DNA from 2 places in the Pseudomonas sp. m6p genome. Region 1 is predicted to be linked to the other one. Evidence: predicted binding sites of a transcription regulator. Region 1 holds the regulator's gene; the other holds the start of a gene.
The links. Region 1 encodes FliA, which starts transcription of late flagellar genes. Its sites were predicted from a motif close to CTAAAGTTTNNNNNNNNNNNGCCGNTAA; they were not measured.

Region 2: a site for FliA is predicted at 1,905-1,932, ahead of ACYZUM_RS25540 (methyl-accepting chemotaxis protein). Genes of this name have one in related genera too.

The regions. Positions count from the first base shown of each region.
Region 1 covers NZ_CM147084.1:975,413-980,338, reverse strand. The annotation lists gene ACYZUM_RS04610 (protein phosphatase CheZ) at 1-580, opposite strand, end outside; gene ACYZUM_RS04605 (chemotaxis response regulator CheY) at 599-970, opposite strand; gene fliA (RNA polymerase sigma factor FliA) at 1,138-1,878, opposite strand; gene fleN (flagellar synthesis regulator FleN) at 1,875-2,705, opposite strand; gene flhF (flagellar biosynthesis protein FlhF) at 2,819-4,159, opposite strand; gene flhA (flagellar biosynthesis protein FlhA) at 4,171-4,926, opposite strand, start outside.
Region 2 covers NZ_CM147084.1:5,576,957-5,581,882, forward strand. The annotation lists gene ACYZUM_RS25540 (methyl-accepting chemotaxis protein) at 1-1,793, opposite strand, end outside; gene ACYZUM_RS25545 (LysR substrate-binding domain-containing protein) at 1,983-2,903, opposite strand; gene ACYZUM_RS25550 (NorM family multidrug efflux MATE transporter) at 3,063-4,457, shown strand; gene ACYZUM_RS25555 (putative bifunctional diguanylate cyclase/phosphodiesterase) at 4,585-4,926, opposite strand, start outside.

The DNA.
Region 1 (4,926 bases):
CGACTTCGGTGACCAGTTGGGTCACACGCTTGATCACCTGACCGGTGAGGTCCTGGTAATCCTGAGCCAGCAGGATGTCGTTCAGGTTGCTCGACACCGCACGGTTGTCCGTGCTGCTGCGTGACAGAAAACCGTCGACCCGGCGCGCCAGTTCGCGGAACTCTTCAGCCCCGACTTCACGACGCATGAAGCGGCCCCAATCGGTGCTCAGCGCCTGGGCTTCTTCAGCCAGGCCATTGACCACCGGGGTGGCGCTTTCCACCAGATCCATGGTGCGGTTGGCCGCGGCTTCGGTCAGCTTGACCACATAGCCCAGGCGTTCGGTGGCGTCGGTGATTTGCGACACTTCCTCGGCCTGTGGCATGTGCGGATCGATCTGGAAGTTGACGATCGCACTGTGCAGTTCGCGTGTGAGCTTGCCCACTTCCTGATACAGGCCACGGTCACGGGTCTGATTGAGCTCATGGATCAGTTGCACAGCGTCGCCGAACCTGCCTTTTTCAAGGCTCTCGACCAGTTCGACCGCGTGTTTTTTCAGGGTCGATTCGAAATCGCCCTGTGAAGATTCGTTATGCTCCATAGCTCCCCCGCGCGTTCATCAGCCGATGCGTTCGAAAATCTTCTCGATTTTTTCTTTCAGCGCCTGAGCCGTGAAAGGTTTGACCACGTAGCCGTTCACGCCGGCCTGGGCCGCTTCGATGATCTGCTCGCGCTTGGCTTCGGCAGTCACCATCAGCACGGGCAGGTGCTTGAGTTTTTCATCGGCACGCACGTGGCGCAGCAGGTCGATACCGGTCATGCCCGGCATGTTCCAGTCCGTTACCAGAAAGTCGATGCTTCCGCTGTTGAGCACCGGAATGGCAGTGGTGCCATCGTCGGCCTCGACGGTGTTGGTGAACCCCAGATCACGCAGCAGGTTCTTGATGATCCGCCGCATCGTTGAGAAGTCATCAACGATGAGGATTTTCATGTTCTTGTCCAATTCGACCTCCAAGCAGTCTTAAACGCGCCCAGCACCTGGACGCGCCATTTCAATCAATCCGGCAAAGCACTCGATGACTGTCTGGAGCACAACAGAGCAAGACCGGTGCCGTTCATCACCGCACCAGCCTCGTTCGCAGTGTCCCCACACTGCCTTCAGCGCGCTCGCCACTCCCCCAAACGCCCCCGCAAACGGGCCGCGCACTGGCTGTGTAACTGGCTGACCCGCGATTCACTGACGCCAAGGACTTCACCGATTTCCTTGAGGTTCAGTTCTTCGTCGTAGTACAGCGCCAACACCAGTCGCTCACGCTCCGGCAAATTGGCAATCGCGTCCGCCAGCGCAGCCTGGAAGCGTTCATCTTCCAGATCGCGTGACGGCTCAAGATGAGCACTGGCGCCATCCTCGTGCAGCCCTTCGTGTTCGCCGTCCTGCAGCAGATCGTCGAAACTGAACAGCCGGCTGCCCAGCGTGTCATTCAAAATCCCGTAGTAATCATCGAGACTCAATTGGAGTTCGGCCGCAACCTCGTGATCTTTAGCATCACGGCCGGTTTTAGCTTCAATTGAGCGAATTGCGTCGCTGACCATACGGGTGTTGCGGTGAACCGAGCGTGGTGCCCAATCCCCTTTGCGCACTTCATCGAGCATCGCGCCGCGGATCCGAATGCCCGCGTACGTTTCGAAACTGGCGCCTTTGCTGGCGTCATATTTGGTCGAGACTTCGAGCAGGCCGATCATCCCGGCCTGAATCAGGTCTTCAACCTGCACACTCGCCGGCAAGCGCGCCAGCAAGTGATAGGCAATGCGCTTGACCAGTGGCGCGTAACGCTCGATCAACTCGTACTGCGCGTCACGTGCCGATTTCTTGTAGTAGTTCATACCGCTGGCGGTCATAACACAGGCCCTGCCGTTTGCTGCACGAGGCGCTCGACGAAAAACTCAAGGTGCCCACGCGGGTTGGCAGGCAGCGGCCAGGTATCGACCTTCTGTGCGATCGCCTTGAACGCCAGCGCGCACTTGGAACGCGGAAAGGCTTCATAGACCGCTCGCTGCTTCTGCACTGCCTTGCGCACGCTTTCGTCGTACGGCACCGCGCCGACGTATTGTAAGGCGACGTCGAGAAAGCGATCCGTGACCTTGGTCAACTTGGCGAACAGATTGCGCCCTTCCTGCGGACTCTGCGCCATGTTGGCGAGGACGCGGAAGCGGTTCATGCCGTAGTCGCGGTTGAGCAGTTTGATCAGCGCGTAGGCGTCGGTGATCGAGGTCGGCTCGTCGCAGACCACCAGCAACACTTCCTGCGCGGCGCGCACGAAACTGACTACCGAGTCACCAATGCCCGCAGCGGTGTCGATCACCAGTACATCGAGATTGTCGCCGATGTCGCTGAAGGCCTGAATCAGACCGGCATGTTGCGCCGGGCTCAGGTGCACCATGCTCTGGGTGCCGGAAGCGGCCGGCACGATGCGGATCCCGCCGGGGCCCTGCAACAGCACGTCGCGCAGCTCGCAGCGGCCTTCGATTACATCGGCCAGCGTGCGTTTGGGGGTCAGTCCCAGCAGAACGTCGACGTTCGCCAGCCCCAGGTCAGCGTCCAGCAGCATGACCCGACGGCCAAGCTCTGCCAGCGCCAGAGACAAGTTCACTGACACGTTAGTCTTGCCGACGCCACCTTTGCCGCCGGTCACCGCGATCACCTGTACGGGATGCATGCTGCCCATGTTATTTCTTTACCTTGTCTTGCATAGACGGAGGCCACATTACTGGCTGCGCGTTCACAACCGGAACAATGCATGGCAGACCATCGATGTAGGTACAAAAACTGTTCATTACCTCAGCCAACCTGCTTGGTCGGGCTGTGGTAGATATCAGCGAACATGTCAGCCATGGCTTCTTCGCTGGGTTCTTCCTGCATTTGCACGCTGACGGCGCGGCTGACCAACTGATGACGGCGCGGCAGATGCAGATCATCCGGAATCCGTGGGCCATCGGTCAGGTACGCGACCGGCAGTTCATGACTGATCGCCAGGCTCAACACTTCGCCAAGGCTGGCCGTCTCATCCAGTTTAGTCAGGATGCAGCCGGCAAGCCCGCAACGCTTGTAACTGTGATAAGCGGCGGTTAGAACCTGTTTCTGGCTGGTGGTTGCCAGCACCAGATAATTTTTTGAACGGATGCCACGCCCGGCCAGACTTTCCAGCTGCATGCGCAGCGCCGGATCGCTGGCCTGCAGGCCGGCGGTATCGATCAGCACCACGCGTTTGCGCAGCAGAGGGTCCAGCGCCTGAACCAGCGATTGGCCCGGATCGACGTGGGTCACCGGCACGTTGAGAATCCGCCCCAGGGTCTTGAGTTGCTCCTGCGCACCGATGCGGAAGCTGTCCATGCTGACCAGCGCCACATTCTGCGCGCCGTACTTGAGCACGTAGCGCGCAGCGAGTTTGGCCAGGGTGGTGGTCTTGCCCATGCCGGCCGGGCCGACCATGGCAATCACCCCGCCCTCTTCCAGCGGCTCGACTTCCGGTACGGCAATCATCCGCGCCAGGTGCGCGAGCAGCATACGCCAGGCCTGACGCGGTTCTTCGATGTCGGTGATCATCGCCAGCAGGTCGCGCGACAACGGCCCGGACAGACCGATGCGCTGCAGGCGGCGATACAGATTGGCTTGCGCCGGACGGCTGCCTTGCAGCTGGTTCCAGGCCAGGGTGCCGAGCTGCACTTCCATCAGCTCACGCAGACTGTTCAATTCGAAACGCATCGAATCCAGCGCACGCGGATCGACACCCGCCGATGCTGGTGCAGCTGCCGGCGCCGGACGCGCCGGGGCGGCGTAGGTCGGTTCGCTCAACGGCTCGGCAGCGGTCAGTGGCAGGCCGGCCGTCAACGGCAGCCCGGCAAAGATCTGGCGATTGCTATTGCCATCGGCTTCGCCACGCAGGCTCAGTTCGGCCTGAGCGGTGACGATGCGCGACTGGGTCTTGCGCAGTTCGTCCTCGAGTTCCATGTTCGGCACCCGTGGCGCCAGCGCCGACAACTTGTAATCCAGCGCCGCCGTCAGCTCGACGCCGCCGGCAATGCGGCGGTTGCCAATGATGGCGGCATCAGCGCCCAGCTCATCACGAACCAGCTTCATGGCCTGACGCATATCGGCGGCGAAAAAACGCTTAACTTGCATAAACCACTACCTCAGCCGTTGGGCCCTACTGTCGCAACGATGGTCACTTGCTTGTTGTCCGGAATTTCCTGGTAGGCCAACACGTGCAGCCCCGGGACGGCGAGGCGACCGAAACGCGAGAGCATCGCGCGGATCGGGCCTGCTACCAACAGGATCACCGGTTGACCTTGCATTTCCTGGCGCTGCGCCGCTTCGATGAGCGAACGCTGCAGCTTCTCGGCCATGCTTGGCTCCAGCAGAACGCCCTCTTCCGAGCCTTGTCCTGCCTTCTGCAGACTATTGAGCAATATTTGTTCCAACCTTGGTTCCAAGGTGATCACAGGCAGCTCGGAGTCAGTGCCTACAATGCTTTGGACGATGGCGCGGGATACGCCGACGCGTACGGCGGCCACCAAAGCGGCGGTATCTTGACTCTTGGCGGCGTTGTTGGCGATGGCTTCGGCAATGCTGCGGATGTCGCGTACCGGCACGTGTTCGGCCAGCAATGCCTGCAGCACCTTGAGCAATTGCGACAGCGACACCACACCCGGCACCAGCTCTTCAGCCAGTTTCGGCGAGCTTTTGGCCAGCAATTGCATGAGTTGCTGCACTTCTTCGTGGCCGATCAGCTCACTGGAGTGTTTGTACAGAATCTGGTTCAAGTGCGTCGCGACCACGGTACTGGCGTCGACCACGGTGTACCCGAGCGATTGCGCCTGCGCGCGCTGGCTGACTTCGATCCACACCGCCTCCAGGCCGAAAGCCGGATCTTTGGCGGTAATGCCGTT
Region 2 (4,926 bases), 2.1 Mb from region 1:
AACTGCTGCCCTGCCGAACGGCTCTGTTCATCGATCCGCGCCAGCGCCGACGCCACATTGGCGTTGCGCGACAGGCCTTCCTGCATCAGCACATTGCCCTGCTCCATGGTGCTGATGGCGTTGCCGGTTTCCTGCTGGATGCTGTGGATCATCCCGGAAATTTCATCGGTCGCCTGACGGGTGCGCGACGCCAGGTTACGCACTTCATCGGCCACCACAGCAAAACCACGGCCCTGTTCACCGGCCCGCGCCGCTTCAATCGCCGCGTTGAGCGCCAGCAGGTTGGTCTGTTCGGCAATCGAAGTGATCACACTGACGATACCGCCAATCTCCTGAGAGCGCTGACCCAGCGTGTTGATCACGGACGCCGTGGTGTTCAGCGCGCCAGCGATTTGCTCCAGCGAGGACGAGGCTTCTTCCATCGAGCTGCGACCGATCTGCGTTTGCTGGGCATTTTCCTGCGCCAGACGCTGAGTCGCGCCCATGTTGTCGGCAATGTTCAGCGAAGTGGCGCTGAACTCTTCCACCGCGCCGGCCATGCTGGTGATTTCGCCGGACTGCTGTTCCATGCCTTCATACGCACCACCGGACAAACCGGACAGCGCCTGGGCGCGGCTGTTGACCTCTTGCGAAGCGCGGCGGATGTGCTCGACCATGGTCGACAGCGCCTGGCTCATCTGGTTGAACGCGCGGGACAGCTGGCCGATCTCGTCATTGCTCGATACGTTCAGGCGCACGCTCAGATCACCGGCGCCCAAGGCTTCGGCCTGACGTACCAGATCGCTCAATGGCGCCAGTTTGCTGCGCAGCAGCCAGACCACCGAACCGACCGCCAACAACATCGCCAACAGACTGCCGATAGCCAGTTGCGTACCGACGCTCCAGGTCACCGCGCGGATCTCGGTTTTCGGCATGCTCGCCACCACCGACCACGGCCCGCCCTCGAACGGAACAGCAATGCTGTAAAAGTCTTCAGAGGTGTCGCTCCAGAACTCACCCTTGCCCGGTTTCGCCGCCAGCCCCTTGATCACCGGAACGGCCTGATCCAGCGCTTGCACGCCGGCCGGCGCCACCAGCCATTTATTCTGCTCATCCAGCAGCGCCAACGAACCAGTCTGGCCGATGCGGAAACGCTTGAGATTGGCAAACTGGGCGTTCTGCGCATCGGTGTAGTCAAAACCAACGAACAACACCGCAATCACCTTGCCGCTGCCGTCGCGCACCGGGGTGTATTGGGTCATGTAGGAACGATCGAACAACAAGGCACGGCCGACGTAGCCCTGCCCCGCCATCAACCTGGCATAGGCGGGGTGCGCATGATCGAGCAAAGTGCCGATGGCGCGCGTGCCGTCCTGTTTGGTCAGCGAGGTGCTGACGCGCACGAAGTCTTCGCCGCTGCGCACGAACAGCGTGGCGACACCAGCGGTCATCTGCTTGAACTCGTCGACTTCCTTGAAGTTGTTGTTCAGCACTTCACTGCCCAGGTGCAGGCCCGGGGTCTGGGTGCCGGCGACGTTCACCGGTTCATCCGGATGAATGCTCAGGCCCGCGCTGAAGCGCTTCTCGAACAACCCGCTCAGGCGCTGCGTGCTCTCGCGCAGCGTGCCGTGGAAGGTGCTCAACTGGTCAGCCAGCAGCCGCGCCTCACTGGCGAGGTGTTCCTCACGGGTGGCGAGATTGGCGGAATCCAGCGAACGCAGGGCGAATACCGTACTGCCGCTGATGACGATCGCCAATATCACAGCGAGCGCGAGGCCCAGCTGCGAAGCGATCCGAGCGCGAGGTTGAGACATGAACAGCTCCTGGCCGAGCCACCGGATCCTCCTTGATCGCAGCACCTGCTCGGAAAATTCTAATAATGGGGGTGGAATCGTGGAGACCGGCACGACGGTCCCACATGCTCATTTTCGGCGGTCAAACCGAATACTTGAGTAAATAGCGGGGTTATGGCGCAAGGCCGGCATTGTGGCGGCTCTAACGTTTCAGCTCAAGCGCTTGACTTGCGGCAGCGACATGGCGCGCACTTCGCCTTGCAGAAAATCACTGAGGCGGCGCAAACGTTCACCTCCCGGACGGGTTTTCGGCCACACCAGGTAGTAATTCAGGCCACTGGCGACGGCAGTCGGCCACGGCAGGCTCAAGCGGCCCTGCGCCACATCTTCGGCGACCATCAGCAGATCCCCCATCGACACCCCATAGCCTCGGGCAGCAGCGATCATGCCCAGTTCGAGGGTATCGAACACCTGCCCGCCCTTGAGCGACACCTGATCGGACAGCCCCATGTGCTCCAGCCAACTGCGCCAGTCACGCCGGTCCGGGGTCGGGTGCAGCAACTCGGTGGAGGCCAGCCGCGCCACATCCCAGGGTTGATCGTTCAGCAGGTTTGGCGCGCCGACCGGGATCAATTCTTCGGGAAACAGCAGGCTGGCCTCCCAGTCCGGCGGGAAGTGCCCGTCACTGAGCAGTACCGCGCAATCGAATGGCTCATTGTTGAAATCCACCGAATCCACGTCCATCCACGCACTGGTCAGTTGCACTTCGTTGCCCGGTTGCAGGTGGCGGAAACGACTGAGTCGCGCCAGCAGCCAGCGCATGGTCAGGGTCGATGGCGCTTTCATGCGCAGGATGTCGTCCTCGGCGCGCAAGGTGTTGCAGGCGCGTTCAAGGGCTGCAAAGCCCTCGCGAATGCCGGGCAACAACATCCGCGCCGATTCCGTCAGTTGCAGGTTGCGTCCGCTGCGGTGAAACAGCTTGCAGGCGAAATGCTCTTCCAGCGTCTTGATGTGCCGGCTGACGGCACTCTGGGTGATCGACAACTCCTCGGCCGCCCGGGTGAACGAGCTGTGCCGCGCCGCCGCTTCGAATGCGCGCAGGGCATACAAGGGTGGAAGACGACGGGACATACACAAAGCTCCTTTGGCGGCATCCGGCCACCCCGGCGAGGTTTACTCATGATGAGTTTTAATCATGCCACCCATCCTTTTTATCCTTTTGTGCAAACCTTTCCAAGCGCCGAGAATCGACGGTCTCTTGTTCCCTTTGATTGATGGGTGGTGATGACCATGCAGCATCCTGTGCGTACCGAACTCTGGGCCATCCTGCGGCTGGCGGGGCCGTTGATTGCTTCACAGTTGGCGCACATGCTGATGGTGCTGACCGACACCCTGATGATGGCGCGCCTGAGTCCCGAAGCGCTGGCCGGTGGCGGACTGGGCGCGGCAAGTTATTCGTTCGTGTCGATTTTCTGCATCGGCGTGATCGCGGCGGTCGGCACCCTGGTGGCGATCCGTCAGGGCGCCGGCGACATCATCGGCGCGGCACGTCTGACCCAGGCCGGGCTGTGGCTGGCGTGGCTGATGGCGCTCGGCGCCGGGTTGCTATTGTGGAATCTGAAACCGGTGTTGCTGCTGTTCGGCCAGACCGAAACCAACGTCAACGCCGCTGGACAATTTTTGTTCGCTCTGCCCTTCGCCCTGCCCGGCTATCTGAGCTTCATGGCCCTGCGCGGCTTTACCAGTGCGATCGGCCGGGCGACGCCGGTGATGGTCATCAGCCTCGGCGGCACCGTGGCCAACTTCCTGCTCAATTACGCGTTGATCACCGGGATGTTCGGCCTGCCGAAACTGGGGCTGACCGGCATCGGCCTGGTCACGGCAATCGTTGCCAACTGCATGGCGCTGGCGCTGGCCTGGCACATCCGCCGGCACCCGGCCTACGACGCTTACCCGTTGCGCGCCGGCCTGTCGCGGCCAAATCGTCAGTATCTGAAAGAACTGTGGCGACTCGGCCTGCCGATTGGCGGCACCTATGCCGTGGAGGTCGGTTTGTTCGCCTTCGCCGCGCTGTGCATGGGCACCATGGGCAGCACGCAACTGGGCGCACACCAGATTGCCCTGCAGATCGTTTCGGTAGCGTTCATGGTGCCGGCGGGGATGTCCTACGCGATCACCATGCGCGTCGGCCAGCACTACGGCGCCGGGCAATTGAGCGATGCACGCCTGTCCGGCCGGGTCGGGATCGTCTTCGGTGCAGTGGTAATGCTCGGTTTCGCCATGGTGTTCTGGCTGTTGCCGAATCAACTGGTCGGGTTGTTCCTCGATCACCACGACCCGGCGTTTGCCGAAGTCATTCGCCTGGCAGTGAGCTTGCTGGCGGTGGCGGCATGGTTTGAACTATTTGACGGTACGCAGACGATTGCCATGGGCTGTATCCGTGGACTCAAGGACGCAAAAACCACGTTTCTGGTCGGCCTCGGCTGTTATTGGCTGATCGGCGCGCCAGCGGCGTGGTGGATGGCGTTCCACCTGCATTGGGGGCCGACGGGCGTCTGGTGGGGTCTGGCGCTGGGTCTGGCGTGTGCGGCGGTGAGCCTGACGCTGGCGTTTGAATGGCAGATGAAGCGGATGATCCGGCGGGAGCCGCAATCTCGGGGCTTCAACATCCCTCAACCTGAGTGAGTTTCACCTTGTGGGAGCGAGCCTGCTCGCGAATGCGATCGGTCAGTCGAATTATCTTTGCCTGACACACCGCTTTCGCGAGCAGGCTCGCTCCCACAGGGGTTTACGCCTAACCCGGAAATTGCGCTCAACTGACGATTTCGAGCGCTGGCTGCTGGCTTGAGCCAAACGTCAGGTACTCAACCAACTCCGCCAACGGCAACGGCCGGCTGATCAGATACCCCTGCACCTGGTCGCAGCCAAAGCCGCGCAACAACTCCAGCTGTTCCGGTGTTTCAACCCCTTCGGCCACCACTTCCAGATGCAGGTTGTGCGCGAGGTTGATCATCGCGTGCACCAGTTTGCGGTTCTCTTCGCGCTGTTCCATGCCGCCGACGAAGCTCTTGTCGATCTTCAGCAAGGTGATCGGCAGGCTGTTGAGGTGCACGAACGACGAGAACCCGGTGCCGAAGTCATCCAGCGAGAAACG